DNA from 2 places in the Paenibacillus sp. FSL R7-0345 genome. Region 2 is predicted to be linked to the other one. Evidence: a T-box and tRNA genes for the amino acid it is inferred to sense, from the RefSeq annotation. Region 2 holds a T-box; the other holds one or more tRNA genes.
What was found. The T-box of region 2 lies ahead of metG (methionine--tRNA ligase). A T-box ahead of a tRNA ligase gene usually reads a tRNA of that ligase, here a tRNA-Met.

Region 1: it encodes a tRNA-Met, which carries the amino acid that the T-box ahead of metG (methionine--tRNA ligase) is inferred to sense. The anticodon was not compared.

The regions. Positions count from the first base shown of each region.
Region 1 is NZ_CP152002.1:5,194,492-5,209,785, reverse strand. Features, by position in the region: gene carB (carbamoyl-phosphate synthase large subunit) at 1-1,832, shown strand, start outside; gene pyrF (orotidine-5'-phosphate decarboxylase) at 2,018-2,734, shown strand; gene pyrE (orotate phosphoribosyltransferase) at 2,731-3,372, shown strand; gene NST84_RS22540 (hypothetical protein) at 3,506-3,670, shown strand; tRNA gene NST84_RS22535 (tRNA-Met) at 3,752-3,828, shown strand; tRNA gene NST84_RS22530 (tRNA-Ile) at 3,870-3,943, shown strand; gene NST84_RS22525 (serine/threonine protein kinase) at 3,985-4,500, opposite strand; gene NST84_RS22520 (HipA family kinase) at 4,487-5,338, opposite strand; gene NST84_RS22515 (cohesin domain-containing protein) at 5,542-6,870, opposite strand; gene NST84_RS22510 (transcription initiation factor TFIIIB) at 7,368-7,559, opposite strand; gene NST84_RS22505 (GNAT family N-acetyltransferase) at 7,638-8,111, shown strand; gene NST84_RS22500 (hypothetical protein) at 8,228-9,115, opposite strand; gene NST84_RS22495 (RNA polymerase sigma factor) at 9,178-9,672, opposite strand; gene NST84_RS22490 (hypothetical protein) at 9,913-10,416, shown strand; gene NST84_RS22485 (methyltransferase domain-containing protein) at 10,570-11,364, shown strand; gene NST84_RS22480 (hypothetical protein) at 11,425-11,631, shown strand; gene NST84_RS22475 (response regulator transcription factor) at 11,847-12,527, shown strand; gene NST84_RS22470 (HAMP domain-containing sensor histidine kinase) at 12,524-14,272, shown strand; gene pssA (CDP-diacylglycerol--serine O-phosphatidyltransferase) at 14,315-14,839, shown strand; gene NST84_RS22460 (DedA family protein) at 14,845-15,294, shown strand, end outside.
Region 2 is NZ_CP152002.1:2,867,029-2,882,322, forward strand. Features, by position in the region: gene NST84_RS12025 (hypothetical protein) at 1-105, opposite strand, end outside; gene NST84_RS12030 (5-oxoprolinase subunit PxpA) at 176-943, shown strand; gene NST84_RS12035 (hypothetical protein) at 975-1,301, shown strand; tRNA gene NST84_RS12040 (tRNA-Val) at 1,383-1,454, shown strand; gene NST84_RS12045 (DUF1796 family putative cysteine peptidase) at 1,618-2,289, shown strand; gene NST84_RS12050 (hypothetical protein) at 2,293-3,042, opposite strand; gene NST84_RS12055 (DUF6199 family natural product biosynthesis protein) at 3,103-3,303, opposite strand; gene NST84_RS12060 (hypothetical protein) at 3,410-3,616, shown strand; gene NST84_RS12065 (NUDIX domain-containing protein) at 3,613-4,038, shown strand; gene metG (methionine--tRNA ligase) at 4,050-5,717, opposite strand; T-box leader at 5,776-6,039, opposite strand; gene NST84_RS12075 (hypothetical protein) at 6,155-6,379, shown strand; gene NST84_RS12080 (GNAT family N-acetyltransferase) at 6,492-6,935, shown strand; gene NST84_RS12085 (DUF3892 domain-containing protein) at 7,022-7,258, shown strand; gene NST84_RS12090 (MBL fold metallo-hydrolase) at 7,464-8,201, opposite strand; gene NST84_RS12095 (copper amine oxidase) at 8,369-8,920, shown strand; gene NST84_RS12100 (DUF1292 domain-containing protein) at 9,010-9,333, shown strand; gene NST84_RS12105 (aminotransferase class I/II-fold pyridoxal phosphate-dependent enzyme) at 9,443-10,918, opposite strand; gene NST84_RS12110 (MFS transporter) at 11,015-12,301, shown strand; gene NST84_RS12115 (hypothetical protein) at 12,602-13,198, shown strand; gene NST84_RS12120 (hypothetical protein) at 13,192-13,458, shown strand; gene gndA (NADP-dependent phosphogluconate dehydrogenase) at 13,481-14,893, shown strand; gene NST84_RS12130 (shikimate kinase) at 15,070-15,294, shown strand, end outside.

The DNA of each region.
Region 1 (15,294 bases), 2.3 Mb from region 2:
GACTGGTGCAATTCGAGGATGTGCTGCGCAGCGAAGAAACGCTGAGCGCTGAAACATTGTACCAGGCGAAGCGCAAAGGCTTTACTGACCGTGCTATCGCCGAGATCCGCGCTGAAGGCCGTCCTGGCGGCGCACAGACGAAGGAAGCGGATGTCCGCAGCCTGCGCCTGGCCCAAGGTCTGACTCCGGTCTTCAAGATGGTAGATACCTGTGCAGCTGAATTCGAAGCATCGACACCTTACTACTACTCGACTTATGAAACCGAAAACGAAGTGACTCATTCTGACAAGCAGAAGGTTGTAGTACTCGGCTCGGGCCCGATCCGTATCGGTCAGGGGATTGAGTTCGACTACTCCACTGTACATGCGGTATGGGCGATTCAGAACGCCGGCTATGAGGCCGTTATTATCAACAACAACCCGGAGACAGTGTCTACGGATTTCAATACCTCGGACCGGTTGTATTTTGAACCGCTGTTCTTTGAAGATGTAATGAACGTCATTGCCCAGGAGAATCCGATTGGGGTTATCGTGCAGTTTGGCGGCCAGACGGCCATCAACCTTGCTGCGCCACTGGCGGCTGCCGGCGTGAACATCCTCGGAACCAGCCTGTCGAGCATCGACGAAGCCGAAGACCGCAAGCGGTTCGAAGCGCTGCTGGCCCGTCTGGATATTGCACAGCCGAAAGGCAAGACAGTAACCGATACAAGCCAGGCAGTAGAAACAGCCCAATCCCTCGGCTATCCGGTGCTGGTGCGTCCTTCCTACGTGCTGGGCGGCCGTGCGATGGAAATCGTGTATAACGACGCTGAACTGATGAGCTATATGGTTGAAGCGGTCAAAATCAATCCGGAGCATCCGGTCCTGATCGACCGTTATATGCTCGGCAAAGAGGTTGAGGTTGACGCAATCTGCGACGGTGAGACTGTGGTTATCCCGGGTATCATGGAGCATGTGGAGCGCGCAGGCGTCCACTCCGGCGACTCCATCGCCGTATATCCTCCGCAGTACCTGGATGAAGGCCTGAAGCAGAAGATCACCGACATCACGATCAAAATTGCCAAAGAGCTGAAGACGATCGGTCTGGTGAACATCCAGTTCGTTATCTACCAGAACGAAGTGTACGTAATCGAAGTGAATCCGCGCTCCTCGCGTACGGTTCCGTTCCTGAGCAAGGTAACCGGCATTCCAATGGCCAATCTGGCGACCAAAATCATCCTCGGCGGCAACCTGAAGGAAGAGGGTTACACAGAAGGTCTCTGGCCGGAGAGCGACTATGTATCGGTTAAAGTGCCGGTATTCTCTTTTGCCAAGCTGCGCAGAGTTGAGCCTACCCTCGGACCTGAGATGAAATCGACCGGTGAGGTTATGGGCCGCGACAAGCTGTATGCCAAGGCGCTGTACAAAGGTCTGATCGGAGCAGGTATGAAAATCCCGGCAACCGGCGCGATCATCGTTACAGTAGCGGATAAAGACAAAGCCGAAGCAGTTGAACTAATGAAGGGCTTCCATGCTCTGGGCTACAAAATCATCGCCACAGGCGGCACGGCGCAGGCGCTGGAGCAGTCCGGCCTGAACGTGATGAACGTCAACAAGCTGGACGAAGGCGAGCCTACGATCCTCGACCTGATCCGCAGCGGTCAAGCAAACTTCGTGTTCAATACCCTGACCAAGGGTAAAACACCTGAGCGTGACGGCTTCCGCATCCGCCGCGAAGCGGTTGAGAACGGCGTGGTATGTATGACCTCGCTCGATACCGTAGCAGCACTGCTGAAAATGCTGCAGACAATCAACTTCTCGTCACAGTCGATGCCTGCTTTTGTCGGACAATAATATAGAATACCAGGAGCCGTCTGCGGACGGTTCCACACAGAGGACGGTTTGCGTTAGCGCAGACCGTTCAACTGTGCCCGGGCAAGCAGATGATGATTGAAGGAGAGGAAGAACGACCCATGGAACAGCAAATCCCAGAGCAGACAGAGCATGAGACGATTGGTCAGATTACAAAACGGGATGAAATGGCCGGCAGGCTGATGATTCCGCTCGATTATCCGGATGCAGATTCGGCGAGAGTCCTGATTGATAAGCTGGAAGGCATCCCTTGCTATTTGAAGGTCGGCATGCAGCTTTTCTATGCAGCAGGACCGGATTTTATCAGAGAGCTCAAGGAACGCGGTTACTCCGTCTTCCTAGACGTTAAAATGCATGATATCCCGAATACTGTCCGGGGCGGTGCTGAGAGCATCACCAGACTTGGTGTAGACATGTTCAACGTGCATGCCTCCGGCGGCAAGACGATGATGGCCGCAGCGCTGGAGGGAGCCGCCAAGGCGGTCAGCCTGAATCCTTCGCTGCATATCCCGCTGATCATTGCGGTTACACAGCTTACAAGTACGAGCCAGGAAGTCATGAATGAAGAGATCGGCATTGCCGGGAACGTAGAGGATACTGTAGTGCGTTATGCCAAGCTTACAGCTGAAGCCGGTTTGCACGGCGTAGTTGCTTCTCCGCAGGAGTCGGCAGCGATCGCAGCAGCCTGCGGTCCGGAATTCGTCACGGTAACCCCGGGTATTCGTCCGGCAGGTTCTTCTCTGGACGACCAGTCGCGTGTAATGACGCCTGGACAAGCCATCCGTCAAGGCAGCCACTTCCTGGTTATAGGCCGGCCGATTACCGCAGCAGCCGACCCGCGCGCAGCAGCACTATCCATTATTGAGGAGATGACACAAGCATGAGTACATTGTCTAATACAAGCAAGCAAGTTGCAGCCTATCTGCTGGAGATCGGGGCCGTTGCCCTGCGTCCGCAGGACCCGTTCACCTGGACCTCCGGCATTAAGTCGCCGATCTATTGCGATAACCGTCTTACGATGTCCTTCCCGGAAGTCCGGAACTATATTGCAGGCGGCTTTGCCGAGCTGATTAAAGCCAGCTATCCCGAAGCGCAGGTTATTGCAGGTACAGCGACCGCCGGTATTCCGCATGCAGCCTGGGTGTCCGACAAGCTGAATTTGCCAATGGCTTATATCCGCGATAAGGCTAAAGGCCACGGCAAACAGAACCAGATCGAGGGCAGTATCTCTCCGGGCCAAAAAGTCATCGTCATCGAGGACCTGATCTCTACGGGCGGCAGCTCGATCAAAGCAGCGCAGGCTGTGGAAGAGGCAGGTGGAGAGGTGCTGGCTGTTCTCGCAATCTTCAGCTATGAGCTGGACCGGGCGACCGAGGCGTTCGCAGCAGCCGGTGTGCCGCTGCAGAGCCTGTCCAATTACACAACCCTGATTGATGTAGCCCTGAGCCAGGGTAAGATCGCTGAGAGCGATGTAGCCCTGCTGCAATCGTGGCGCAAAGATCCGGCTTCATTCGGAGTGTAAGCTGATTCAAAATATTTTAATTGCGGGACTTGCGGCTTTCCGGTTGGGGAGCCGTGGGTCCCGCATATTTATCTGCCATGATGGGGTATGCTATAACTGCAGCGCTGAACCAACTTCAAAGGAGACACCCATCATGAACTGGATATACTTTGCTAAGCTGTTCAGGACGAGATTTCAGGCAGGCTGTCTGGCCAAAAGACTGGAGCAGGACGGCTGGATTTACGGCTATCATGACCCGCAATTCGTGGAAATTTACCGTTCGCGGAAGGGGCGGTACGGGGTTCGGTTTTTACCCTGAGGAATTAACAAATTCATCCTTGACTTTAAGGCCTTATTTAATGTATATTAACTATTGTCGCTGTTTGAATAAGTTTACTGACGCGGGGTGGAGCAGCCCGGTAGCTCGTCGGGCTCATAACCCGAAGGCCGCAGGTTCAAATCCTGCCCCCGCAACCAATTATTCTTTTACAGCCATTGTACATTCGGATACCTAGTCCGGGCCCTTAGCTCAGTTGGTTAGAGCGGTCGGCTCATAACCGATTGGTCACAGGTTCGAGTCCTGTAGGGCCCACTTCACTAAACCCCTTGCCTAGCAAGGGGTTTTTGCTTTGTTTATAACCAATCCTCATAAAGCTCAGGTCTTTGAAATCTAACGAAGTCCATGAAACGGGATAACAGGTTTAGGTTATTAAGTTCATTCAAAAGTATGTTAGGCTTTGGGGAGTGACATACGAATGAGTGCACAAGATCAATGGCAATGAGATTTTGTGATGGGGTTAGCAGAATGTGCCTCAATGCCGCATCGATTCTGTGCAGGCCTAGGCGCTTCATTTCCTCCAGCAAATCAATTATTTTTTCGGCTATGGCATCATCAATGCTTGGATTATGAAGAAGGTATTCATCTAGCCCCTGCCCCTGTATAAACTCCATTACATTATAATTCACTCCGGCTTCAAATAATTTTGGGAAGAATGAAGAAGATTGCACATGCGTAAGCACAGTGGACTCCAGCTTAGCATCATCGGGAAACGCATAGATCTTAACGCATTTGCCGGAATCCAATAGAAATACAGCGCCTTGCGCACCGGCTCCAATAAAGGATAGAGATGTAGGGTTATGAAAAGCCACCTTGTAATTTGATCCTGGATACTGGATTCCGGGAAAAATCTTTATTGTTAAAATCCTTACTCCATACAGGGAAATGAAGCCGGACTGCTTCTATCGCCTCACGTAATAGGGCTAATCTCGTGTGCAGGTAACGAACGATTGCACGATCTTGACTGTCCGTGAACCCCCATTCAACGGGTAAACCGGCTACTGCTTGCCTAAGCTCAAGAAGCATAAGAGACTCAAACTTCTGCAACGCAGCTTCAAAAGGAGATTTACTATCCAGAAAAGGCACGAATTTCTGATACAACTCACCCCAGTAAGTAGAAATATAAGGCTGATGGATCAAAATGGAACGTTCATTCCATCCTGGTCCTCTCAGAATGTTAGCCTGGTCGATCATCCACAGATGGGATATTCGGGAAGGGGTCATTAAAAGATTGGTACTTGCATCATGAAACCTATGCCGGTCATTGTTGTTCAGCCAGTAATCAAATAAAATGATATCAGCAGCTTTATCAATATTATCTGCCTTGGAAAAATCAGAGTCCGGAGTCACATTTACAGCATTCTCGATGTAGAGGCTCCCGAAATGCGGACCTGCTTGTGCATATTCTCTTTGAAGTTCAGAATTACGTGAAATAATCTCCTTATCCAGAAGTATGACCTCTCCTTGTGGTACTGGAAGATCAAGCAGAAGGGCTAATCTGTAGCTAATGTATTCATTAATCAGAACCATGCTGCCTTGAGGATTGGAGCTGAGTTTAACCACGTACATTTGGCCGTCCTCACAACGTATTAAATGTGGGCGGGTGTATCCTGATTCGATGGGCTTAATATAATGTTCACCGCGCATCATTAGAAATCACCTTCTCATCTTAAATTATGAGACGGAATAATTTTGAGATTAGGCGAAATGGTATTTAATTTGTATGAAAGTTCCTATGGAAGTGTACACATCCCTATAACACATATCAGAAAATATTATAAGAAGCATGAGTCTTTGAAGTATATATAAAATAACCCGCCGGCTCTCGCCTGACGGGTCATTCAATTCAAATACTATGTGTTGGGCAGGTAATCCGGATTGTCTAGGATTTGCTCTACAATATACAGCAAATCATCATCATTCACGTATTCATCGCCGGCCTGCTGCGCGTTGTACTTTACCGGGTCAACATCTGCAGCAAAATACTTAAAATATCTTGCATCTATGGCAAGATCCACAAGAGTGAATTTGCCTGATTTGTTGACGTCAGTTGCTTCTATAATGATGTTATCTTCCAAACAATTCATTGCTTCTAAATCATATTCCTCTTCGGTATCAGCAATCCTTGCCTTTGTAGAATCGACGACTGCAGTACCCGGTGCTTTTGCTTTAAACCTTAGTTTTAAAATAACTGTATCCTCGTTGATGCCGTATGCTTCCCCTTGGCTGGCTACGATAAAGCGTATGGTTCCGTTTTGATCCATTGGCTTATTGTAGACTTTATAGCCGGTTACTTCTTCAAAACCCAGATATTGCAGATGCTCTTTATCATACTTCAATTCGAGGTCTTCAGCATAAATATTGTTCACATTTTTGAGGGAAATGTCAGCTGTAAATTCTTTACCCAAACCGATTTTTTCAGGCATGATGGTTACGTCAAGAGTAGGCGCTTCTGATGGTGCTGGCGTAGCTGTCCCTATGGGTGTTGATGATGGTGTGGGTTCCGGTGTGGCTGTCGGTGCTGGCGTAGCTGTTGGTTCTGGTGATGGTGAAGCTGTCGCTACCGGTGTTGGTAATGGTGTCGGTTCCGGTGTGGCTGCCGGTGTTGGCGAGGCTAACGGAGTGGGGGCCAAAACTAAATTAGCCTTGCCCGACTCATTTCCTGCTTTATCTATGGCCGATACGGCAAAAGTATAATCCGTACCATTGTTCAGACCAGTTACCGTTGACGTTGTGGTTGTAACAGTAGTGTAAAGTACTCCATTGTTATAGACCTTGTAACCCGCGATATCGCTTTCGCTATTGGCATTCCAATTCAAAATGACCTGACCATCATTTGCACTTCCTGTAAGTCCTGACGGTATGCCTGGAGGTGTATAATCTTGTACAGTGCCAAACATGTCGAATTCATAAACTCTTGCAACAGCTGTGTTCGATGTGTTAAAAATAGAAGCCTGAAATACGCCTGAAACTGTTGTAATCGTATGTATTTTGTCATCTGCAGTTATTGTCTGTTTACTTAATTCTTTCCAGCTGCTGTCATACAAATAGAGGACAAAAGTCCCTGTACCATTCAAACGGTAGCTATTAACCGTCATCCGATCTTTTGAGCTAGGTTGTAAATAAGCTAAACCCGATCTATAACCGGGAGCACCTGCATTGGGATCATTCGCTTTAACCAAGTCCCAGTACGTAGATACATTTCCATCAGTAGTTGTTGTGACAGCCCCATCATAGGTATTTCTACCTGGGGGATTAAGTTTTGATTTTGCTGCTGAAATGAGTCTTTAATTTATTATGTTTTTTGAAATAAGGAGGGAGTCTATGTGAGGATAGTAAAGAAAATTCAGCTTTTGGTTACCCTTGCGATCCTTACTAATTTGTCTCCACAATCTATCAGGAGCCGATGATAAAGACCTGGTATAAGACCAGAATCTATTGATGATTCTGAATAAAGGGGTGATGGTTTGCTTATTTGGCTGTATTTTATTCTGCCACTATCCTGTGTACTGTTCCTTTATAACTGTTTTGCCTTGTTCAAAAAGATCCACGAGGGCAAGAATCTGTCCATCCGAAACATTATATTCGCTTCAATAGGACTCTACCTGATGATTTTTATTCCTGCTTGGTTTATTGCGTTGGAAGCTGGCAGAGCATATTAAAAAAAGCCCCGCAGGGCTCAAAACTTCTCCGGATTCTCAATTTTCATCGAAGCGATTTCGCCGCATCTTTTACAAAATGTATAAATAACGCCCGAGCCCCATGAAAAAGGCTTATTAATCGGCATGACCCGGGCATACCCGTTATTTAACTTGCCTTTGACAAATTCAGTCCTCCCGCATGCTTTACAAGCTGTTTGTGCTTGGTTCATGATATCCACCCCGCAAGAAGTATTTTAATTGTATACGTTTAGTTCAGTAATTAAGTTTCTTGAAAAGGAGTCTAAACGATGATAATCAGAACCTTCACCGAGCAGGACACCACACAGATTGTCGCTCTTTTCTACGGGACAGTACATTCGATAAACAAACGGGATTACTCTCAGGAACAACTTAACGCCTGGGCGGCGTATGAGGATGAGAGTCTGCGGCTTAACACATGGAAGGTAGCTCTAAGCCAAAATCTCAGCTATGTTGCGGAGATAAATACTGAGATTGCCGGGTTTGCCGATATGACGCAGGCGGGGCATTTGGACAGGCTTTTTGTACATAAGGATTATCAGCGGCAGGGAGTTGCGTCGGCACTGGTGAGTACACTGGAGGCGGAGGCGCGCAGACTGGGTTTAGTTGAGATCGATACGGAAGCGAGCATAACGGCAAAGCCCTTTTTTGAACAGTCGGGTTACCGGGTGGTCAGGCGGCAGACGGTGGAACGCAGAGGAGTGCAGCTGGAGAATTTTGTGATGGTAAAAAGGTTGCTATGACTTCAGTAGCGTAATCGTTTAAAAATAAACCCAAAAACAAGAAAGCAGCCCGCCTAAAAAGGCAGGGCTGCTTTTCTTAATTAGGCTCAGCCCGTTGCCGCGGGGCATAGCCATTTTTATGAAGTCATGCTGTCCCACAGCGCCTGGAATGCGCCGGATTCCACTTCGAAGAATACCGGTGCGTTGCCGTAACGGACAAGCCCCTGGCCGAAGAGTACCAGCTGAACCTGGGCTTTATCTTCCAGCTCCAGGTAGATAATCTTGCGGTCTTCGCTCTCATAGATGCCTTCCTCCATCAGCGGCTCGGCTGCGAGCGGTTTAGCGGCCTGAAGCGCCGTTACGAAGTTATCCAGCGCCGAACCGTCAGCAAGCGGTGCTTGCTGCTGCAGACCGTTGTTCCAGCTGTCGAAGCTCTCCCACTGGGCCGAGGTGATCCGGCCTTCGAGGTTCAGCTTGCCAATCAGGTCGGCTCCGCTGCTTACGGTGATGCCGTTCGTATGCTCATACAGGTCAGCGAATGCCTGGCCGTCGACTTCTATATAGGACATGATCAGGAAATCGGAATCGTAGCCTTTTACGCTGTAGAGGTCGGCCTCGCCGATGTTGGAGGACAGCTCCGTGTAAGAGTCTTTGCCGCTCCATTCATCGATACCGCCTGAGGTGGTTCCGAGCTTGTCGCCGCGCAGGGCTACGGCGTCTGCAACTTCCATGCGTGTTGCGGACTGGGTGTAAACATTGCCGTGATACACAAACAGGGGAACCATGCTTGCTTTAACCGGAGCGTTCGGATCGGGCAGCTCTACCTTAGGGATCGTGACGCTGCTTCCCGGGTCCACCTGAGCGACCTGCGCCGGAGCCGCCGGGCCATTGATTTGCTGCCAGATATTCGGTCCGGCGATACCGATGCCTGCGGCAATTACCAGGCTTGCTGCGATGTACATTGTTTTACGCGGGCGTTTGCGCTCCTGCTGCTGTTCCATTTTGCTGATCAATCCGTTTTTCATATGTTCAGTTGGTTTCATTGAATCCACCGCTTTCTTGTATTGTTGGCGAAACTTTTCGTCATTCACTCGTTTTCCGCTCCTTCCAGCTCCAGTTTTAATTGCTGCCGTCCCCGCTGAAGCCGCATCTTCACAGCAGATTCACTAATTTGCAGAATACTGCTGATTTTCTGGACCGAATAATCCTCGTAGTAGTAGAGGTGGATCACTGTCTTATACTTCAATGGCAGTGCCATTACGAGCTGCAGCAGCGCCAGATCCATAGGACCGTCTGCAGCCAGCGCTTCGGCACCGTCCAGCTTAACCTCGCGCTTGCGCCAGCCTCTGCCGAGCATTGTTTTGCAGGTGTTGGTCAGCACGCGGATCAGCCACGCTTTCTGGTGCTCGGAGTCACTAAAATCCGGCGCTTTTTCCATCAGCTTAATGAATGTATCCTGAACGGCCTCCTCGGCGTCCTGGCGTCTGCCCAGATGGACCATAGCAATTCTGAATAGCATATCTGAGTAAGCTTCGTAACTCTTTATCACATGATTTCCCGGCCGGGTCATGGATCGCTGCATGATGCAATGACCTCCTTTATACCTGTAACACCACTACGAACGGGATTTGGTCACATTTTGTTTCGGTAAATTTTTATTATTACGCGGCGATGTCACTTCATGCTGATTAAGCCGACAGAATACGGGGTAAAATCCGGTAAGTCTGCATACCTTATTTTGGAAGTTAAATGGATCAGATTGAACAGCTGAAGGGGTGAAGATATGATTAACCTTAAAAATGCTGCAGGAGGATGTCTGTTATTGGCCACCGTTACTCTAAGTGCCTGCAGCAGCGATAATGCAGATAACGCAGCAGGGACGGTTCAACCGTCAGCAGCCGCTGCTACGGAGGAAGCAGCCGCTACAGTTCAGCCAACTGCATCCGCTGCACCGGCGGCAACTGAACAGGCTTCTGCCCAGCCGGCTGCGGGAGCTGCATCGGAAGCACTGCCGGAGAATCTGCCCGAAGACTTCCCGCTTCCGGATGATGCGGTCATCACTGTGTCCCATTCGGAAGAAAATGAAGGCAAGAAGGCAGCACTGCTTATTTTCAAAACCAAGGAGAGCATGGAAGCTGTAACCAAAACCTACAAGGAGTACTTTGCAGACAAGCTGGGAAGCAGTGCTGCACAGACAATCGATGAAAAAAATCTGGTCATCCAGGGCAACACACCGGACAACACACAAGTCTGGTCTGTCATCGGTGGCGAGCTGTCGGCGGAACCCGGCGTGGTTGAGCTTAATATTACCTGGTCGGAGCTTTAAGACACGGATTGAGAAGGTACCCACAACCAGCCCTATCAGGCTGGTTTTTTGCGTGACCGCAGCTAGTATCGAAATACGTCTATCTATCCGGCAGCCTTTGTAGTAAACTGATATCCCTGGAATTAATCCCATATTTATCAAGGAGGTACAGGTATGCAGGAACAACTGGCACGTGCCAACAAAGCGGCGTGGGAAACGAAGGCTTATCAGGCTTGGGTACAGCATCACGGGACTCCGGAGGAGCTTGCCGAAACATTGAAGAACGACCCCCGGCATCCGCTGCGCTACTGGTTGAAGTACATAGGTAATCCGTCCGGCAAAAGAGTGCTTAATCTGCTCGGCTCCCACGGCAGAAAAGCGATACCGTTAGCGCTGCTTGGTGCGGAAGTGAGCGTGGTCGACATCTCTGCGGAGAATCGCCAGTATGCAAGTGAGGTGGCGGCTGCCGCGGGTGTGGAGCTGAATTATATTTGCGCGGATGTTCTGCATATCCCTGATGAAAACTCGCTTGGTCAATTTGATTATGTGCTGATGGAGTTTGGAATTTTGCATTATTTTACTGATCTGAAGCCTTTATTCTCGCTGGTTAACCGCAGGCTGGGGGTGAATGGCCGGCTGCTGCTGACGGATTTTCATCCGTTTGCCAGAGCGTGGAAGAAGACGGAGACGCTCCGCCAGCCGACAGGCCGTTATTTTGACGATACAGTCCGTGAAGGTGAGGTTGCCTTTGCCAGGCTGCTTCCGGAAGCAGAACGTTCGGGTCTAGCCCATGTGCTGACAAAAGCCTGGACGGTGGGGGACATACTGGGTGCGATAGCTGCAAACGGGCTGTATATCCGGACCTTTGAAGAAATTCCCAATTCCGCAGACCCGGGTTTTCCTGAGTTCTATACACTTATTGCCGACAAAATCGATGTGCAGCTGTCTCCGCTAAATCCCCGAATATAGGAATCAGACAACCAAACGCAAGCATATGGGTGAATAAAACACGATTAGGGTGGTGGACCAGTGCTGCGTAACCAGGAGTTCAGAGTCTATATTGTTACCAAAGGGGATATTCTCCGGTTTGTCGCGATTGAGATCGTGCTTGGAATGATGACGTACTCGATTGCGATGAAGCTGTTCCATAATGTGATTTTGGCGAGTGCGGGCGGCTGGGCGGGGACGGAGGGCATCAAGCGGCTGGTTATACTAAAGAATATGTTGGCAAAATAAACGGAATAGCAGAGCAGGCCATCTCTTGGGAGGTGGCTTTTTATTATTCGAATGACCTGCAGAACTTCCAGTCGCCTCTACTATTACTGTTGGAGGATGACGATAATAATGTAGATGTAAAAGAGACAGAGCGGGTGTATAAAAACAAGGGCACATAAAGGACATAACGTCCAGTTATGCTATTACCAATAACATCTTTGAAGGCGGGAACTGGATTGAAGAAGAAGCTTCTGCTCGTGGAGGATGAGATCCGGATCCGTGAGCTGGTGTCAGACTATTTCATACAAAACGGCTGGGAAGTCTGCGAAGCAGACAACGGGCAGGATGCACTGCTCTGGTTCGATTCCCTGATGCCGGATCTGCTGATTCTGGATATTATGATGCCCAGGCTGAACGGGTTCGAGGTATGCCGGGAGCTGCGCAGGAAATCGGCGATTCCAATTATTCTGCTGACGGCAAAGTCTGCAGATGATGATAAAATATATGGTTTTGAAGCCGGGGCGGACGATTATGTAACGAAGCCGTTCAGTCCCAAGGTGCTGGTTGCGCGGGCCAATGCACTGATGAAGCGGGTGGAAGGCGGGCATCTGCCGGATTCCGGCATCATCAAATTCGGCTCTGCGGTCTTTAATACGCTTGCCCACCGGCTGGAGGTCGGAAGTGCCGAGGTGGAGCTGGCCCCCAAGGAATATGAGCTGTTAGGGCTGCTGATCCGCAATAAAGGGATTGTCGTCTCCCGCGATACCATTCTCAGCCGGGTCTGGGGCGTTGAATTTGACGGGGATTCCCGGGTTGTGGACAGCCATATCAAGAAGCTGCGCAGCAAGCTGGGGATAGAGTCACGCTGTATCCGTACGGTGATCGGCACGGGATATATGTTTGAGGAAGAAGCATGAGACGGCGGGGGATTACGTTTAAGCTGTTTGTGATGACGGTGATCTTTTTCCTCTGCTTCTACGGGATGGTTATTCTGAGCCAGCTGCTGTTCTTTGACGGCTTCTACCAGCAGCAGAAGGAAGGCCGGGTCGAAAAGCATCTCAAAAACTTTGGTGCAAGCTATACCAGTGAGCAATGGACCGGCACCCGGCTGTCTCAGGAGCTTGCCCGTTTCATGCTGCGCAACAAGACACAGATGGCCATTGTAAAGCTGGACGGCAAAATGAACTCGGATGACCCGTATCATATGAAGCTGCGGACGGAGGACGGCACGAGTGTAGTCGTGTCTCTGTCGATGTTCATGAATGAGTACGGGGACGCCCTGAGGGCAGCAGATATTCAAGAGGATGATCAGCTGACGCTGGAAGGTGAGGTTTTTGCAGAAGACAGCAGTTCTCCCGACCTGATCTACCCTGTAAGCATTACTACCGGCGGCGGAACAATAGGGCTGCATGAGCCTGAAATGACGAAGCTGTCTGGTACGGTCACTGAGATCGTACTGCCGGATTTCAAAATATGGAACCCGCGGCAGGGCATCCTGTTCGAGGCGCTGGAAGACTGGTTCCCGCTGACTGCCGGGCAGATTGAACAGCTGAAGCGTATGGAAATGCAGAAGCAGGAGTGGACAGCTCCCTGGAGCGGTATCCGTAATTCAGTCATCATTCTTCCTGTTCAGCGGGCCGGCGGGGAGATCGAACTGCTGTTCACAGTTACTTCGCTGCAGGATGTCAAGGATTCGAATGAAGCGCTGCGCTGGTTCTTTTTATATCTAGGTTTGGGCGGATTCGCGCTGATTCTGATCCTCTCGCTGTTCTTCTCCAAGATGGTTGCCCGGCCGCTGATCAAGCTGAATAATATTGCCAAACGGATGGTTTCGCTGGATTTTACAGGAGATAACTCGATCCGCCAAAAGGATGAGCTGGGCAGTCTCTCGAACAGCATGTTCACCTTGTCGGTAAGTCTGGATTCGGCGCTGCGCGAGCTGCGGGAGGCCAACCGGCAGCTGGTTGAGGATATGGAGCGCAAGCAGCGGATGGAGGATATGCAGCAGGACTTTTTCGCCAATGCTTCGCATGAGCTGAAGACTCCGCTCAGTATTATCAAAGGCTTTGCCGAGGGGCTGGAGGACGGTGTGAGCGCCGGCAAGCAGGATCACTATATCAAGGTAATTATTGAGGAAGCCGACAAGATGGAGTTTCTGGTAAAGGATATGCTGGATCTGGCCAGGCTGGAGTCAGGCACCATCAAGCTGCGCAAGAGCTCTTTTATGCTGAGCGAGCTGACCGAGAAGGTGGCAGACAAGCTGGTTCATCTGCTGGAGGATAAAAGGCTGAAGGTTGTAATTATTCCGGCGAATGAGCCGCCGGTCTATGCCGACAGCAGCTGGATCGAGCAGGTCGTGCTGAATTTCATGACTAACGCTATCCGGCACGCAGATGAAGGAAGCACGATTACCGTCAACATTGAGAGTCAAGGGCAGACCAACAGATTCAGCATTCAGAATCAGGGTGAACCCATTCCGGAGGATCAGCTGGAGCAGATCTGGGAACGGTTCTACCGGGCTGAACCCTCCCGCAGCCGGCTGACGGGAGGAACCGGACTGGGGCTATCCATTGCCAAACGGATTCTGGATATGCATGGCTGCCGGTATGCAGTGGAAAACATAGAGAATGGTGTCTGTTTTAGTATGTACTTTGAAGGCTGAACAGGCATACGGCCTTGGGGCCGGTAAAGGAGTGGAACTGTTTTGAAATGGAATTGGCTGCCTTCAATGTGCACGCTGGGTAATTTGGGACTGGGATCACTGTCCCTGATGTACACGATAGAGGAACGATACGAGCTGGCATTATTAATGATTCTGCTCGCTGCATTATGCGATGTACTCGACGGATTGCTGGCAAGAATGCTGAATTGTACCAGCGAATTCGGGAAACAATTGGATTCGCTTGCCGATATTATCTCTTTCGGATTAGCACCGACCTTTCTCATTTTGTTATATAAGCTGGAGAACGTACACTTACTGGGGCCGGCTGCTGCGGTTGGTTTTTTGATCTGCGGTGCCCTGCGTCTGGCCAGATTTAATCTATCAGCCCCTTCCACTGGCTTCACCGGTATGCCGATAACAGCGGCCGGGGTGATTCTGTCGATGCTCTCTTTAATCGCTGAATATATGAAACCGGGATGGGTCATCATGATGATGGGGCTGTTATCCGTCATGATGATTAGTCATATTCCGTTTCCGTCACTCAAAAAATACGTTAACAGGAAGTGAAGCCCATGCCCTGGATCATCGAGATGATTACCCAATACGGATATTTGGCGGTCTTTCTGCTCATGGCGCTGGGGATTATCGGTATTCCTGTGCCGGACGAGCTGCTGATGCTGTTTGTAGGCTATCTGTGCTCGCTTATGGTGCTCAATTTTTCTGTTTCCGTACTGGTATGCTTCATGGGCTCCATCACAGGCACGCTGATCAGCTATACCATCGGGCGGAGAGTGGGGCAGCCGGTGGTAGAGAAATTCGGCAAATGGGTAGGACTGACCCCCAGACGTTTTGCCAGTGTAAAAAGATGGTTTCTGAAGTTCGGCTACTGGACCGTATTTATTGCCTATTTTATTCCGGGGCTAAGACATGTCTGCAGCTATATTTCCGGCATCAGCGCCATGTCCTTCCGCAAATATCTGCTTATCACTACGGCAGGCGCTTTGATCTGGTCCATTTTATTC
Region 2 (15,294 bases):
AAAAATGCCTTTGAATCCGAGCCAACGCCTCGTGCGGGCCAAATCAAAGGCAAAAATGCCTTTGAATCCGCGCGAGCGCCGCAGGTACGCACGACTCATCCGCAATTGCGCCCCATCCGGACTGTTGGCGCGGTTCTTAACAAATCACAAAAATACATACCGGAGGTAACAGCCAATGAAGTCTGTTGATTTAAACTGCGATCTGGGCGAGAGCTTCGGCGCGTACCGGATCGGGCGGGATGAAGAGATCCTCCCGTACATAACATCAGCCAATATTGCCTGCGGCTTCCATGCCGGCGATCCCGGCACCATGTCGCGGACGGTGCAGCTGGTGCTGAAGCATGGAGTGGCTGTCGGTGCGCACCCCGGCCTGCAGGATCTGGCCGGTTTCGGACGCAGGGAAATGAAGCTTTCGCCCCGGGAAGCTTACGAGCTCACGGTTTATCAGGTGGGGGCCTTATGGGGTTTTGTGCGGGCAGAAGGCGGCGTGCTCCGGCATGTCAAGCCGCATGGTGCGCTGTATAACATGGCGGCAGCCTCCTCAGCTCTGGCCGAAGCAATCGCAGAGGCGGTGTACCGGATTGAGCCGGAGCTGATTCTGTTCGGCCTGGCCGGCAGCGAGCTGATCCGGGCCGGGAACAAGGCGGGGCTGCTTACTGCGAGTGAGGTTTTTGCCGACCGGACTTATCTGAGCGATGGCTCACTAACGCCCAGAAGCCGGCCGGAAGCGCTAGTGACGGATGAACAGCAGGCCCGGCATCAGGTTCTAAGGATGGTGGGCGAGGGCAAGATGCGCTCCATCAGCGGAGAGGATGTGGCTATAACCGCTGAAACCATCTGTCTGCACGGGGACGGTCTTCACGCCGTAGAATTTGCAGTAGCTATCCGAAGCTCCTTGGAGAATGCGGGAATAGCAGTGCAGCGCATCAGGGCACGGGTATAGATGATTCTGAATAAACAAAGGCGGGCTCCACATGACCATTAATAAAAAGGACGGCAGAAAAATCACTGTACATGCTGAACCGTACATCTGGACCATCTCACCGGATAGCGGATTTATCGTTATGGTAGCGGAACATGCATCTGTTAAGGGAAACCGGCTTGAAGTGCACATACAGTCCGATATAGACAGCTTCTGGGTGAATTTTCCACATACGGAGCATCTGAATCAAAAAATCGCCAGACCTAAGGATGCCGCGTATTTCATTACTCAAGCTATAGAGCGGGGGTGGAATCCTGAAGAAATAGGTGCGCCTGCAGTTTTTGAGCTGGATGGAGATATTTTGAAGAGAAGAAGGTAGCTGCTTTACAGCCTCAATACTCCTCCACGAAAAAAATGGTTGCCACCAGCTAACATTCTGTGATATTATAACTTTTGTTGCAGGACGGTAGCTCAGCGGGAGAGCACTATCTTGACAGGGTAGGGGTCATGGGTTCGAACCCCATCCGTCCTATACGTGAAAGCCTTGATTTTCAAGGCTTTTTTTGTTGTTTAAACCCCTCAATACAGCTCCAGATTCTTTTACACCCTTCGTTAAAAAAGTCCAATCCAACTCCCTTTTCTGCGTATACACTTTAATAATGGAATAATTCCCGACGAAGCGGGTGAATCAACACATGAACCTTCAGGATATTCACAAAGAATACGACTTGATCGTCAGCCTCGGCTCCTCCTGCGCACCTGCCATTAATATGAGACGGTACGGCCTCCGCAAGTTCGCCATGCCCCTGGACTGGATGATCTCTGCATCACTCAGCGATGTGAACCGGTTAATCGGCAGCCGTTTTGACGGCTTCATGGAATTGGAGAATTTAAGCAAGCTGGAGGAGACCGACTTTTTCCTGAACGATGGGGATCCCCTGTATGACGACCCTGCAAGGCACAGCTTATCCAAATCCTATTTTATTAAGGACTCCCGGTACAATATTGTTTCCGCACACGATTTTCCGGTCATCCCGCAAGTAGATTGGCGCTCCTGTTATCCGGCTTACAGACAAAAGCTTGACCGGCGGATCACCCGCTTCTGGGCAAATCTGCTCTTAAGCAGCAACAGTCTGTTCATCCGGTGGCATGCCAGCTACGAACAGGTGTATGAGCTACGTTATATTTTATCCACATTACTTAGAGGAAGAAGCTTTACCATTCTGATCCTAAACCCTGCAGAACATCTGACGGTTACCAGGGAACTGCCCTGGGGTATGGAGCACGTGTGCGCACTTGAGGTTCCGGGAGATATGAATGATTATGCGAACTGGGATTATTTATTAAGCGGGATACGGCTGAAGTAACAGCTATTCATGGAGCTTTTGATCAAAGAAGTCTTTTAACCGGGGGGCTTGGACGTAAAAATATTTTTGATTCCGCTTATCCGTTATTTCTGCGTAAATTGCATGTTTGTCATATTGAATCCGGACCGATCGCTGATCGTTCTTTTTGAAGCTTAACCAAATTTCTGCAGCCAGTGTGCGCTCAGCATACTGAATTTCATTAACCGCAGATACCGGAATAGAGTTAAGCATTATCATTATCTGATCCGTCCCCTGTTCATTCAGCCCGATGTAGCGGTTCTCGGCATTCTGACCGTCACTGTAGATCCACATTCCGGCCCCCGCCACCTCCTCAGCCCCGACCTGCTCCCAACGGATTGACGGTTCATTGAGCAAACGCTCTATTGCGCTGCCGCCTGACAAGCATCCTGCCGCACCTGCAATACATACTGCAGCCATAATAGCGACGGACCCTCTGCTGATTCTCAGGTAACCATACAATATACAAACCAATGCCGCTGTAAAAGAAGGGATGACCAGAAAGGTCATCATTCCCGATGTCAGTGAATAACCCATCACAGCCTCCAGCGAAAATAGGACGGACGGCCCCTTAATATAGATGTACAAAAACGGGATGAACAAGCTGATGAGCACGCTTAACGGCATAATGATCCAATACATTCTCAGACGGCTTTTGTATTCAATGAACCGGAATATCCTATATAGTAGGACCGGATACAGTATAGAGGCTGCTAGCACTAATATTCCGCTCACGTTAAACCTCCTTTACAAAACCAGATACTACACAAGAAAATCTAATAAAAAGAAGCATTTTTAAAAAAATATAACCGGTATAAAAAATACGAAAAAGAGGATGAGGGCGAGAACGCTGCTGATCCGGCACATCAGAATATAAGCATTACTCGGCTCGGAATGTCCCTTAACCATCCACCCGTAACGCAGATACCAGCCGAAGGCCGGAAAGCAAAAGTTCAGTACGGCCAGCAAGACAAACAGAACAGCAAATACAACCATGAGAAACCTCCTTTTGTTTATTTTACTCAGGCATGATAATAAAGGCAGATTGCAGTTTATGAGAACTGTAACAGAATATGTATAACAATCATAGGAGGAAATAGACATGGCAGCTATTTTTAATGTGAACAACACTACTTTTACGCAAAAACAGTCCCCTGTTTCCGAGTTTGCCTGGCATACCAGTGGGAGACTGGCAGACGCGGCTGGCTCCAGGCAGCTATTTTTTGACATCCGCTCGCTGGATCCCGGAAAGTACTCCAAGACCCGCGAGAAATGGGAGCAGTTAGCTAAGGGGGATTCAAGCCGGTGAAAGTTACGATACATAGGACAGCTGTTAAAGATGTTGCACTAAAATATGTAGTGATTGTTGCAAGGCAGGGCGATCAGTGGATTATGGCCAGGCACCGTGAACGGTCTACATGGGAGTTTGCGGGCGGGCATATCGAGCCGAATGAACCGGCGGATGATGCGGCGGCGCGGGAATTATATGAAGAGACAGGAGCAGAGGAATTCTCCCTAACACCTGTCTGCGTATACTCAGTATCCATAGAAGGGGTGCCCGAGAGCTTCGGCAAGCTCTATCTGGCGGATGTTCAGAGCTTCGGGCAGATTCCCCAATTTGAAATGGCCGAGATCAGGGGCTTCGCGGACATACCGGAGGAAGTGACCTACCCGCTAATCGTTCCGGCGCATATGGCTGAAATCAAGAGATTTTTGCAGGAGGCGGAATAAATAACGATCCCCTATCCTCCCCCGGTTAATTGTGCTTTCAGCCGCTCTGTTTCTTCCTCTATACGCTTCGGATCGATCCGCTCAAAGAGCAGGGTTAAGTCCCGGATGGCCTGACCCGCGGGTACGGAGATGCTGTGCCAACAGGGCTGCCCTAACGAGAGGAAGGAGCGGATCTGGTTACAGGAAAAGGGAATAAACGGATTCAGCAGGTTAGCCAGATTAGCGATAATTTGCACACAGTTGTAGAGGGTATGGCTGCAGTCCGCCGGATTTTCCTTGAACATTGCCCAAGGCTTCTGTTCGTCGAAATATTTGTTAGCCTGGCGTACCGCTGCAAAGATGCTCTCCAGCGCGTCCTTGAACCGGCCTGCCTCAATAAGCTTACCGGCTTTTAGATACAATTCATTAATTGCATGATTCCACAGCGCTTCTGCTTCTCCTTGAGGCACCCGGCCGTCAAATGACTTGTTGATGAAAGCCAGGCTGCGGTTGACGAAATTGCCGAAGGCACCAAGCAGCTCACCGTTATGGCTATGGATAAATTCCCGCCAGGTGAAATCGGTGTCCCGCTTCTCGGGTCCGTTTGCTATGAGAAAATAGCGGATGGAATCCGGCTGATAGCGGCTGAGAATATCGGGAACCCAGACAGCCCAGTTACGGCTAGTGGAGAACTTTTGACCCTCCAGAGTCATGTATTCACAGGCCAGCAGCCGGTCCGGCAAATGCAGTCCGCCCGCCCCCATAAGAATGGCCGGCCAGATGAGACTATGGAACGGCACATTGTCTTTGCCGTGTACATAATAGGCGGTGATGCCCTGTTCGGGAGTGCCCTCACCGACGCTTTCCAGCCAGAAGTCCTCCCAGCTTTCGCCTGTCTGCCGGGCCCACTGTCTGCTGGCAGACAGATAACCGCTGACCGCCTCGATCCAGACGTAAATTTTTTTGCCGCTGTAGCCGTCGACCGGCACATCGACTCCCCAGTCCAGGTCCCGGGTTGCCGCACGGTCCTGAAGTCCTTCCTGCAGGTACCGCCCGGTTAACCGGACCGCATTTTCCCTCCAGCCATGCTCCGCCCCGGCATATGCGGCCAGCTCATCCTGCAGCTTCGATAAGGCCAGGTAATAATGCTCTGTGGGGCGCAGAACGGGCGGTGTTCCGCAGATTTTGCAGACCCGTTCCAGCAGGTCGGACGGATCGAGCAGGGCTGAGCAATAGTCGCACTGATCGCCGCGCGCCGGCTGTCCGCAGTGCGGACAAATGCCCTCCACGTAGCGGTCCGGGAGAAAGCGCTGGTCCTGCTCACAGTAGCACTGCAAAGCCGATCGGGTATACAGATATCCGTGATCCAGCAGCTGCAGAAATAACTCCTGGACTACCTCATGGTGTTCAGACTGATCTGTGCGTGTATACAGGTCAAACGTGAAGCCCAGCCGGCTGAAGCATTCCGTGAATTCGTGATGGTATCTGCCGGCGAATGCCCCCGGAGATACCCCTTCCCTGGCAGCCTGCACTGCCACCGGTGTTCCGTGACAGTCACTTCCGGACACATACAGCACCCGGTCGCCAGCCGCCCGGTGATAGCGGGCTAGAATGTCACCCGGCAGAATGCTTGCCAGCCTGCCTAGATGCAGGGAACCGTTGGCATAGGGCCAGGCGCCGCCGATAAAAATAGTCTTCATTATTCCTTCTCCTCCTGTGATTTACATTATCTGAACAACAAAAAAGACTCCTGTCCCCAAAAGGGACGGGAGCCTGTGCTCACGTGTTACCACCCAACTTCGTCAATGCCTTGCGGCATTCACCTCTTCAGGTACGCCGCTGGTAAGCGGTTATACCCTAGCATGTTAACGGATGCGGGTTCCGGCGCAGCCTACACCCCTTAAAGGGTTTCGGTGCGCAGCTCAGAGACCATATTCCCGTGGTTTTTCCCTGCTCCTTTTCAGCGGACGGAGCTCTCTGTGAGAGAATTGCCAAGGTACTCTTTCTCTTCCTAGCTTTTAAATATCCTAATTACTGGATATCTTAATGCTGTCTGCCGCTGAAGTCAAGCGCAAGTTTAATATCCCTTCCAATCGTCAAAGCTGGGAACAGCAGATAAGATAAGGAGGAGAAGAATATGCACAAATACAGCAAGAGTGTTACAGGCCTCTGTCTGGCTCTGCTGCTGATGCCTGCCGGCTGTTCGGCAGTGTATCAGGCGCCGGAGGCAGTTCAAATCAGCCCCGTAACGGAATTAGGCGGCAGACCGGACAGCCTGGACCGGCTGGACCCGCCGGTGTCCCCGGTTATGCAGGATGTGTATGACCGTTCTATTCCTGCTGAAGTATACTCCGCTGATTGAACCTGCGTGTCCTCAGATCAGCCGTCAGCCGGCAGGCCTCCCTATACAGACAATCGAAAATTCTGTATAATAATTCAACTGTTGTTTGACATAGAGAGGAGAGGCAGAGAATATGGCGGCGGAAATCGTACATGTAACTACAGATGAACAGCTTCAGATGGGGCTGGACATCCGCAAAAAAGTATTCGTAGAGGAACAGCAGGTTCCGGCGGAAGAGGAAATTGACGAATACGATGTAATCGGGGATCAGGTGCATCATCTGCTGGTTGTGGATGACGGCGTTCCGGTGGCTGCCGGCCGGCTGATTTACTATAAAGCAGGATCTGCCAAAATGCAGCGCATCGCTGTGCATAAGGAATACCGCAGCAAGGGATACGGGCGTGTCCTGCTGATGGCGCTTGAAGAGCGGGCCAAAGAACTGGGACTGGTCTTTTCGATACTGGATGCGCAGTGTCAGGCTGAAGATTTTTATGCCAAGCAGGGTTATGAGGTCATCTCCGAGGAGCCATTCTATGACGCAGGCATCCTGCATGTGAGAATGCAGAAGAAGCTTTAAACCCAAAGATACATACTTCTTCGCGGCGCAGGGGAATCTACCGGTATGCCATAGGGCTAATCCAAACGCGAAGGAGAGAATCCGCAGTGATCAACAATGAACGCGAACGTTTTACAGCGGCGCAGAGAAATGGTGACGGCGATCTGCTGAAGTTTCAGACTTCCTCTGGACGTGTACTCGATTACCAGCAGGCGCTGCAGGAGGTTCAGACCGGCAGTATTGCCGGAGTGAATGTGTTCAAAGGGAAAGACGGCGAAATGTATATCCGGGGAGATGCGGACGGGGATCCTACGAATAACCTGGATCAGCTGCCGCAGTTCTAGGACAGAAGGTGTATACGAAGACCGGACAAGCGCTGCAATGCGCGGGTGTCCGGTCTTTTTATTATGGTGGCGGATAATGTGGTTATAAAAAACGACCGGGGAGATGCTGAAGATTCCTAGCCTGCTGGCCATCGGGCCGGAGCTGGGCGGCAAATGACCTATCCGGTTATGAGGCTGCTCTGCCCAGACCGGAATGACATAAGCGTTATAGCGTATACAGCACCTGCTGCTCCATAAAAGTCATCTCTGCTGTTTTACCCTCAAAGGCGGGCTTCTGGTCGCTGTAATGCATCAGGCGGATCAGCTCACGAATGTCCTGGGGCAAAGATAACAGATCGCTAAGAGCTGTATGGATTACGCCCGGGCCCGTCAGCTGGCACTCATGAAAAATTTGACGGACCCCCTGCTTGCGGACCAGCTTCAGGAGCAGCTCAGGCTGAAAAGTCATGTCGGCACTGTAAAAAATATCACCGTTCAGCAGCAGGGAGTAACTGTCTTTACCGCGGATATGCGGTGTGCGGATCAGTTCCAGTGTGATTGCGGGAGAGAGTGTGCAGGATGCAGCAGGCGGCAGCAGCTTTACTTCGAAAGCCTCATCAAGGGTGCGGGGGGAGCCGGAATTCCCGGTGCGGTTTTTAAGGTAACCTTCATGGAGCGGATTCATTAACGGTCCGGCAGCGAACAGGGGCATTTTTGGCCCTCCGGCTGACCGGGTGAGCCTGCCAAGCTCAGGGAGACCGCCAATGTGGTCACTGTGAGTGTGGGTAATCAGCACAGCGTCCACCTCACTGACAGAACGGCCGGCTGCCTCCATGGCAAGCGGTGCGGTGGTTCCGCAGTCGATCATCAGAGTATAGTCCGGGCTGATGAGCAGCCCGTTATTATTATAGTAGTTTTTGGCATGGGCATCGCCGGTGCCGAGCATTTGCAGCTGCAGAGTCATATGGTGTTCCTCCAATAATAGTAGTGCTGCCGTGGCAGTAGTGGGCATTAATCTAAATATAGTATCATTTTACCCGGAATGATGAATTTTTTACCTAAACTCTCCGCAACTTGTAGCACCTCCTGTAGTATATATTAACAGCATGAATTATTTGGAGGGTCTCAAGGATGAGATGGAAAAAAATTGCTCTGTGCGTGGTTGTGTTTTCCCTGATGGGAGGCTCATTATTGTTCGCGGATTCTGTAAATCAAAAGCTTAGAGTATGGAGCAATGGAAAGGAGATGGCCGACGGGGGCTATCTGATCGACGGGAAGGCATATATTCCGGCCAGAGAAGCCGGAGGTGTCGTCAGCTGGGACGGTTCAGGCAAGGTGACGATCCTCAAGCCGAATGTGCAGATTGTACTGTTCAACGGCGACAAGGTGTTTGGCAATGTGAACGTAGGCAAGCTCAAGATCAAGGTGCTGACCCAGGTGGACAGCCTGACTGATGAAATTGCTGCCGTAAAGGTGGCTATTACTGACCCTTCGGGCAATGTAAAGGATATTCAATCCCAGGAGCTCGGCGGATCGAAGAAGGAGGATTTCTGGTTCCCGACTTCAGAATTCACGTATGACTTCAAGGACTCCGGCAAATACCGTGTAGGCTTCTACATTAAGGCTTCAAAAGGCTCCGATTACGTTCTTGTGGCAGAGAAGGTAATTACGGCGCTGGATTAAGCTTTTTCAGGCATCCGCAAATTGACCTGAACTTACCATACGTGTTACGATACCCTAGCAGGATAATTCAATTAAAGTGAGGTATTTCAATGAGCGATCACAAACATGAGCATGGCCATGAACATGGTGAAGCATGCGGTTGCGGACATGATCACGACCATGAGCACGAGGAGTTTGTGCTGACCTTGACGAACGAGCAGGGCGAAGATGTAGAAATGGTGCTGGTGGAAACGTTCGACGTAGGCGAGAAGTTGTACGCGCTGCTGCTGGAACGCGAAAACCCTGAGGCAGACGGTATCATTCTGCGTATGGAAGAAGAGAACGAAGAAATGGTTCTTTACAACATTGAAGATGAAGCTGAATGGAAAGCTGTTGAAGAAGCTTACAACGAGCTGCTTGCCCAGCAAGAATAGATTTCAGTGCAGCTGAGGGTATTCCTGCCGGACAGGCATTGGTGCCCCAAGCACAAAACCCCGATACTGGTTCAGTATCGGGGTTTTGTTTATCCCTGGAAGCTGCCCGTTAAGAGATCGGGTCAGCTTCCACAATGACTTTGACAAAGTTGATGCTGCGGTCTTCCGGTCCTTTAACCGGAAGGCCGATTTCAACGTGGTCGATGATATAGTCGATGTTATCCTGGGTAATAACTTCACCAGGCAGCAAAATCGGAATTCCCGGCGGATAAACATAAATGAATTCAGCAATGATGTAGCCGGCGGATTCACGGAACGGAACCAGCTGCGTATCTGCGTAGAAGGCATCCCGCGGAATCAGGGCAAGCTGCGGGATTTCCGGTACCTGTACCTTCAGTTCATAGATTTCGCCTTTACTGTAATGAACGGCTGAAAGCACGCGCAATGCGGAAATCAGCTTATCTACAGATTCACGGGTATCTCCAGGCGTAATCAGGCAAAGAATATTGTACATGTCGCTAAGCTCGACTTCGATGTTGTACTTCTGGCGGAGCCAGTTCTCTGTCTCATAGCCGGTGATGCCCAAGTGACGGACATGGATGTTCAGCTTGGTCGGGTCAAGGTTAAAGGTGGCCTCCGTACCGAGAATTTCTTTGCCAAAGCTGTACAAGCCGTCAATATTATTGATGGCTTCCCGCGCATAATTGGACAGCGCGATCGTCCGCTCAGCCATTTCGTGGCCGTTAAGAGCAAGGTTGCGTCTTGAAGTATCCAGGGACGCGAGTAAAATATAGGAAGTTGACGTTGTGGTCAGCATGCTGATGATCGTCTGAACCCGCTGCGGATTGACCAGGCCGGTCTTCGCATTGAGATTCAGTACCGAGCTCTGCGTCATGGAGCCGCCCAGCTTGTGAACACTGGTTGCTGCCATATCCGCACCGGCCGCCATGGCCGATACCGGCAGATCCTCATGAAAATGAATCAATACTCCATGTGCCTCATCCACCAGTACGGGAACTCCGTAGCTGTGGGCAAGATCCACAATCGAACGCAGGTCGGCGACTACACCGAAGTACGTCGGATTGATCACTAGAACTCCTTTGGCGTCCGGATGACGCTTTAATGCACGTGCCAGCGAGCTGGTGGTAATACCGTGGTCTATCCCAAGATTCTCATCCTGAACAGGTGAGACGAAAACAGGCTTGGCTCCGGAGAAAATAATCGCCGACATCACCGATTTGTGAATGTTGCGGGGAACAATTATTTTGTCTCCTTCCGAGCAGACAGAGAGGATCATAGTCATGATGGCATTGCTCGTGCCTTGTACGCTAAAATACGTATAGTCGGCGCCGAAGGCCTGCGCAGCCAGCTTCTGAGCTTCCAATATCACGCCGGTAGGCTGATGAAGATCATCAAGCGGTGCGATGTTGATCAAATCTATGGATAGTGCGTTATCGCCGATAAACTCACGGAATTCGGCATCGGTTCCTAGCCCCTTCTTATGCCCCGGAATATGAAATTGAACTGGGTTTCCGGCGGCATGCTTTTTAAGAGCAGTGAAGAGGGGAGTATCGTGTTGATTCATTTAATACTGTCACAACCTTTCACAAAGATTTATTTTTATTTTTTACGCAAGCACCAGTATAACAAATCAATCACCATAATACTAGGATGTGATAAAATGTCTGGCAAAGTTACAGGGCGTGTGCATATCAGTCTGGCTTCGCCGTTTATTCTTGAAATGTGGGTGATCATTTTTCTGGTAGAGTTTGTAAAAGGATCCCTGCTCGTTGCACTGCTTCCGGTGTATATGGAGAATATCCTCGGCCTGTCTGTAACGGTGGTCGGTTTCTCCTTTGCTCTGCAGTACCTGGGAGACAACCTCTTCCGCAGTCCGTTCGGCTGGGTGATGGAGCGGATCGGATACCGCTGGACGATGACCGGGGCGCTCGTACTGATTATTCTTGCTGTCGGCATGATTATCTATGCCAAGAATGCAGCCGCGCTGTCAGCCGCCTGCCTGATTCTCGGCATCGGAACCTCCCCGCTCTGGCCGTGCACGATGACCGGCATAACCGAGCTTGCCGGCTCTACAGAGAGCGGCAGCAGCGGCGCGGCCATGGGCGCCGTAGAGATGGCTTCACTGGCCGGAACGGGCATTGGACCCATCGTCGTCAATTTTATGATGGATCACGGGGGGCAGAGCTACCGGACGGTATTCCTTGTCCTTATGGGCTGTGCAGCCCTCGTTGCTGCTGTCGCGCTGCTGCTGCCGTCGAGAATCGCCGGACATGCGCCGCGGGCCGTGCAGAGCATGAATGGTGAGGCCGGGGCTGCGGCCCGGCGGCCGTTTCAGCCGCTGCAGAGCCTGAAGCGTACGATGCGGCAGGTCAGAACCTCGCTGAAGGTCAGCCGGCTGTTGTTCCCGGCCCTGTTCTTGCAGGCTTTTGCAATCGGGTTGATGACGCCTGTGGTAACGCTGTTCGCCCGCAGCGAGCTGCATGTGACGCCGAACCAGTTCAGCCTGCTGCTGATCGCCGGAGGCGGGATAACGGTGCTTACGCTCATTCCGGCAGGCAAGCTGGTGGACCGGATCGGAACCACCGTTTTCCTGAACATCGGCTTCCTTCTTGCTGCCTGCTCACTGGCCTTTTTCTCCCAGGTGCGCTGGCTGCCGCTGGCCTTCGTTGCTGTTGCGCTTGTCGGCATCAGCTATGCGCTGATCCTGCCGGCCTGGAACGCTTTTGTGGCCAAGCAGGTGCCAGCCGGGGAGCGTGGAACAGTGTGGGGCCTGTTCCTGACCCTGCAGGGCTCCGGGATGGTTGCCGGCCCCGTGCTGTCGGGCAGATTGTGGGATTCCGTCAGCCACAGCGCACCCTTCCTGGCAAGTGCTGTTGTAATGGTGCTGCTGGCCGGTCTGCATCTGCTGATCGTCCGCCGGACCAGGCTCAAGCACAGCGCCGGCTGATGGGCTTTATTTTGGCCGAAAGCAACCTTTTATTGAACAGGCCCCGGTTATACGGATCTATTTGATACCTGATAACGGGGCTTTTTTGTACCTTGACCAAGGAAAACACCCGACCCGTTTGGGAAAGGCGGGAAACGGGTAAAAATAGTCAATAAACCAAGTTACCGCTACATAAAATGAAGTATAAAATAACAGTAAGACGCAAGAAAAAAGATTGACGGCAGGTGGAGGTCCGGAGGGCGGTTCTGCTCTATGTATGCAGGTGAAGCTGCTTCAACAAAGCTGTTAGGGGGGAGTGCCGTGAACAAAAACGACGAGGTGGAATACTGCAACCTGGAGCTGCGCTTTGATAGGCAGGATATCCAGAACCTGATAAAGGATTTGATCAAGGAAGGTTATTCCCTGTACTGGAGTGAAAATGAAAGTGTATTTCTGATCTCGGTACGCACCGGCCGCAAGCTCGTTAAGCTGCGTTTTCAACAGATAAAGGACGGCTACAAGCTGGTCGGAGATTATATGATCCGCGACGCGCGGCTGTCTGAATGGATGGAGAAGCTGATCGGCGACATGCGCGGGCATGCAGTTGTCAAACGTTTCCGCGACCGGCAGATTATAATTGAGAATATTATGTTCGGTGAAGTGATCCGTCTGGTGGAAATATCCGGGTACCAGCAGCGTGTTCTGTATCAAAAGGGTCCGTTGCTGACTGATCAGGAGTTGACAAAGCTGTTTTATTCGGCAGAGGGTGAGGAAAGGATTCAGCAGCGCAGAGTGGAAGTGGACGAGGAGCTTGACCGGTATAACGAAGCGCTGCAAAACGGAGATATCGCGCTGATGGAAGCATGCAGAACGAAGCTTGCCGGTCTGTCCCGTGAACTGAATATGCTTGAATGGTGAATGAACAGGGCATCCCGCCTGCGGGATGCTCTTTATCTGTGCAGATAATTGGAGACTCTGATTCCTGCATGCGCTGTTCAACTTATGGACAGGGGTTCACTTCTGGCAGCAAAAACGTTAAAATAATCATTGTGAGCAATTTCCTGATAGCAGTGCGCTTTGTCAATGAAATTGATCTCTCTTTCGCAGGCGGAACTTTGCTGTATCTGACAAAGGATGGTATTCTGATACTGCGAGAAATGGATTTTACAAAAATATAGGGTGCAAAGGGTGGAGAACCAGATGGCAAAACAACAAATCGGCGTTATTGGCTTGGCGGTAATGGGTAAAAATTTGGCTCTTAACATCGAGAGCAGAGGCTTCAGTGTATCCGTATTTAACCGTTCCCCGGAGAAGACTCACGACCTGATCGCTGAGGCGGAAGGCAAGAACCTGGTGGGTACCTTCTCTGTTGAAGAGTTCGTACAATCACTTGAGGTGCCGCGCAAAATTCTGATCATGGTACAAGCAGGTAAAGCTACCGACGCTACAATCGAGCAGCTTTTGCCATATCTCGACCAGGGCGACATCATTATCGACGGCGGTAACGCATACTTCCCTGATACCGTACGCCGCAGTAAAGAGCTTGAAGATAAAGGCTTCCGCTTCATCGGCACCGGCGTATCCGGTGGTGAAGAAGGCGCACTTAAAGGACCTTCCATCATGCCGGGCGGACAGGAAAGCGCCTATAAGCTGGTTGAACCTATTCTTACGGCAATTTCGGCCAAAGTGGACGGAGAGCCTTGCTGTACATATATTGGACCGGACGGTGCCGGACACTACGTTAAAATGGTGCACAACGGTATCGAGTACGGCGACATGCAGCTGATCTGCGAAGCCTACCAGCTGCTGAAGGATGTTCTTGGCCTGGATGCCAAAGAACTGCACAGCATTTTCAAAGATTGGAACAGCGGTGAGCTGGACAGCTATTTGATTGAGATCACTACTGATATCTTTGCCCAGTACGATGAAGAAACCGGTAAACCGATGGTTGACGTGATCCTCGATTCCGCCGGCCAAAAGGGAACAGGCAAATGGACAAGCCAGAGCTCGCTCGACCTGGGTGTGCCGCTGTCCATGATCACTGAGTCCGTATTCTCCCGCTTCCTGTCTGCCATGAAGGAAGAGCGCGTAGCAGCCAGCAAAGTGCTGAGCGGACCTGAAGTGGAGCCGTTCCAGGGTGACAAGGCAGAATTCATCGAGAACGTGCGCAAGGCACTGTTTGCCAGTAAAATCGTATCCTACGCACAAGGCTTCGCACAGCTTCGCGTAGCTTCCGACGAATACGGCTGGGATTTGAAATACGGCAGCCTGGCTAAAATCTGGCGCGGCGGCTGCATCATCCGTTCCCGCTTCCTGCAGAACATTACAGATGCCTACGAAACCAATCCGGACCTGAAGAACCTGCTGCTTGATCCTTTCTTCAAGGACATCATGAGCTCCTACCAGGCTGCTTGGCGTAAAGTGGTATCTGCAGCTGTGGCACAAGGCGTTCCTGTACCAGGCTTCTCCAGTGCCCTTGCTTACTATGACAGCTACCGCACAGAGCGTTTGCCTGCGAACCTGCTTCAGGCACAGCGCGACTACTTCGGCGCCCATACCTTCAAACGTGTGGACAAGGAAGGCGTCTTCCACCACAACTGGATTAACGAATAGTATAGTCACAAGTACGATAAGTCCGGATGGCTTCCCGGTTACCGGGAAGCCTTCGGGCTTTTTTGCAGTAAGGGAACAACATTATATCACTTTAACCCGAAGCAGGGGGGAAGTGGATTGTGCAATCTTTTGAGCCTGTGTTATGATATGACAAATGTCGCGGTTGGAGGGTAGTTATGTCGGGGGAAACAGAACATCAAGGTTCAGCTGATGCTGGACAGCACAGGAATATCATTCTGGTAGGTATGATGGGTACAGGCAAATCAACTGTCGGTGCATTGCTGGCGGAAGAGCTTGGCCATGAGCTGGTAGATTTGGATCATATTATAGTAGAGAGTGAAGGCCGGAGCATTGCGGATATATTTGCCGCAGACGGTGAAGCGTATTTCCGGAAGGCGGAG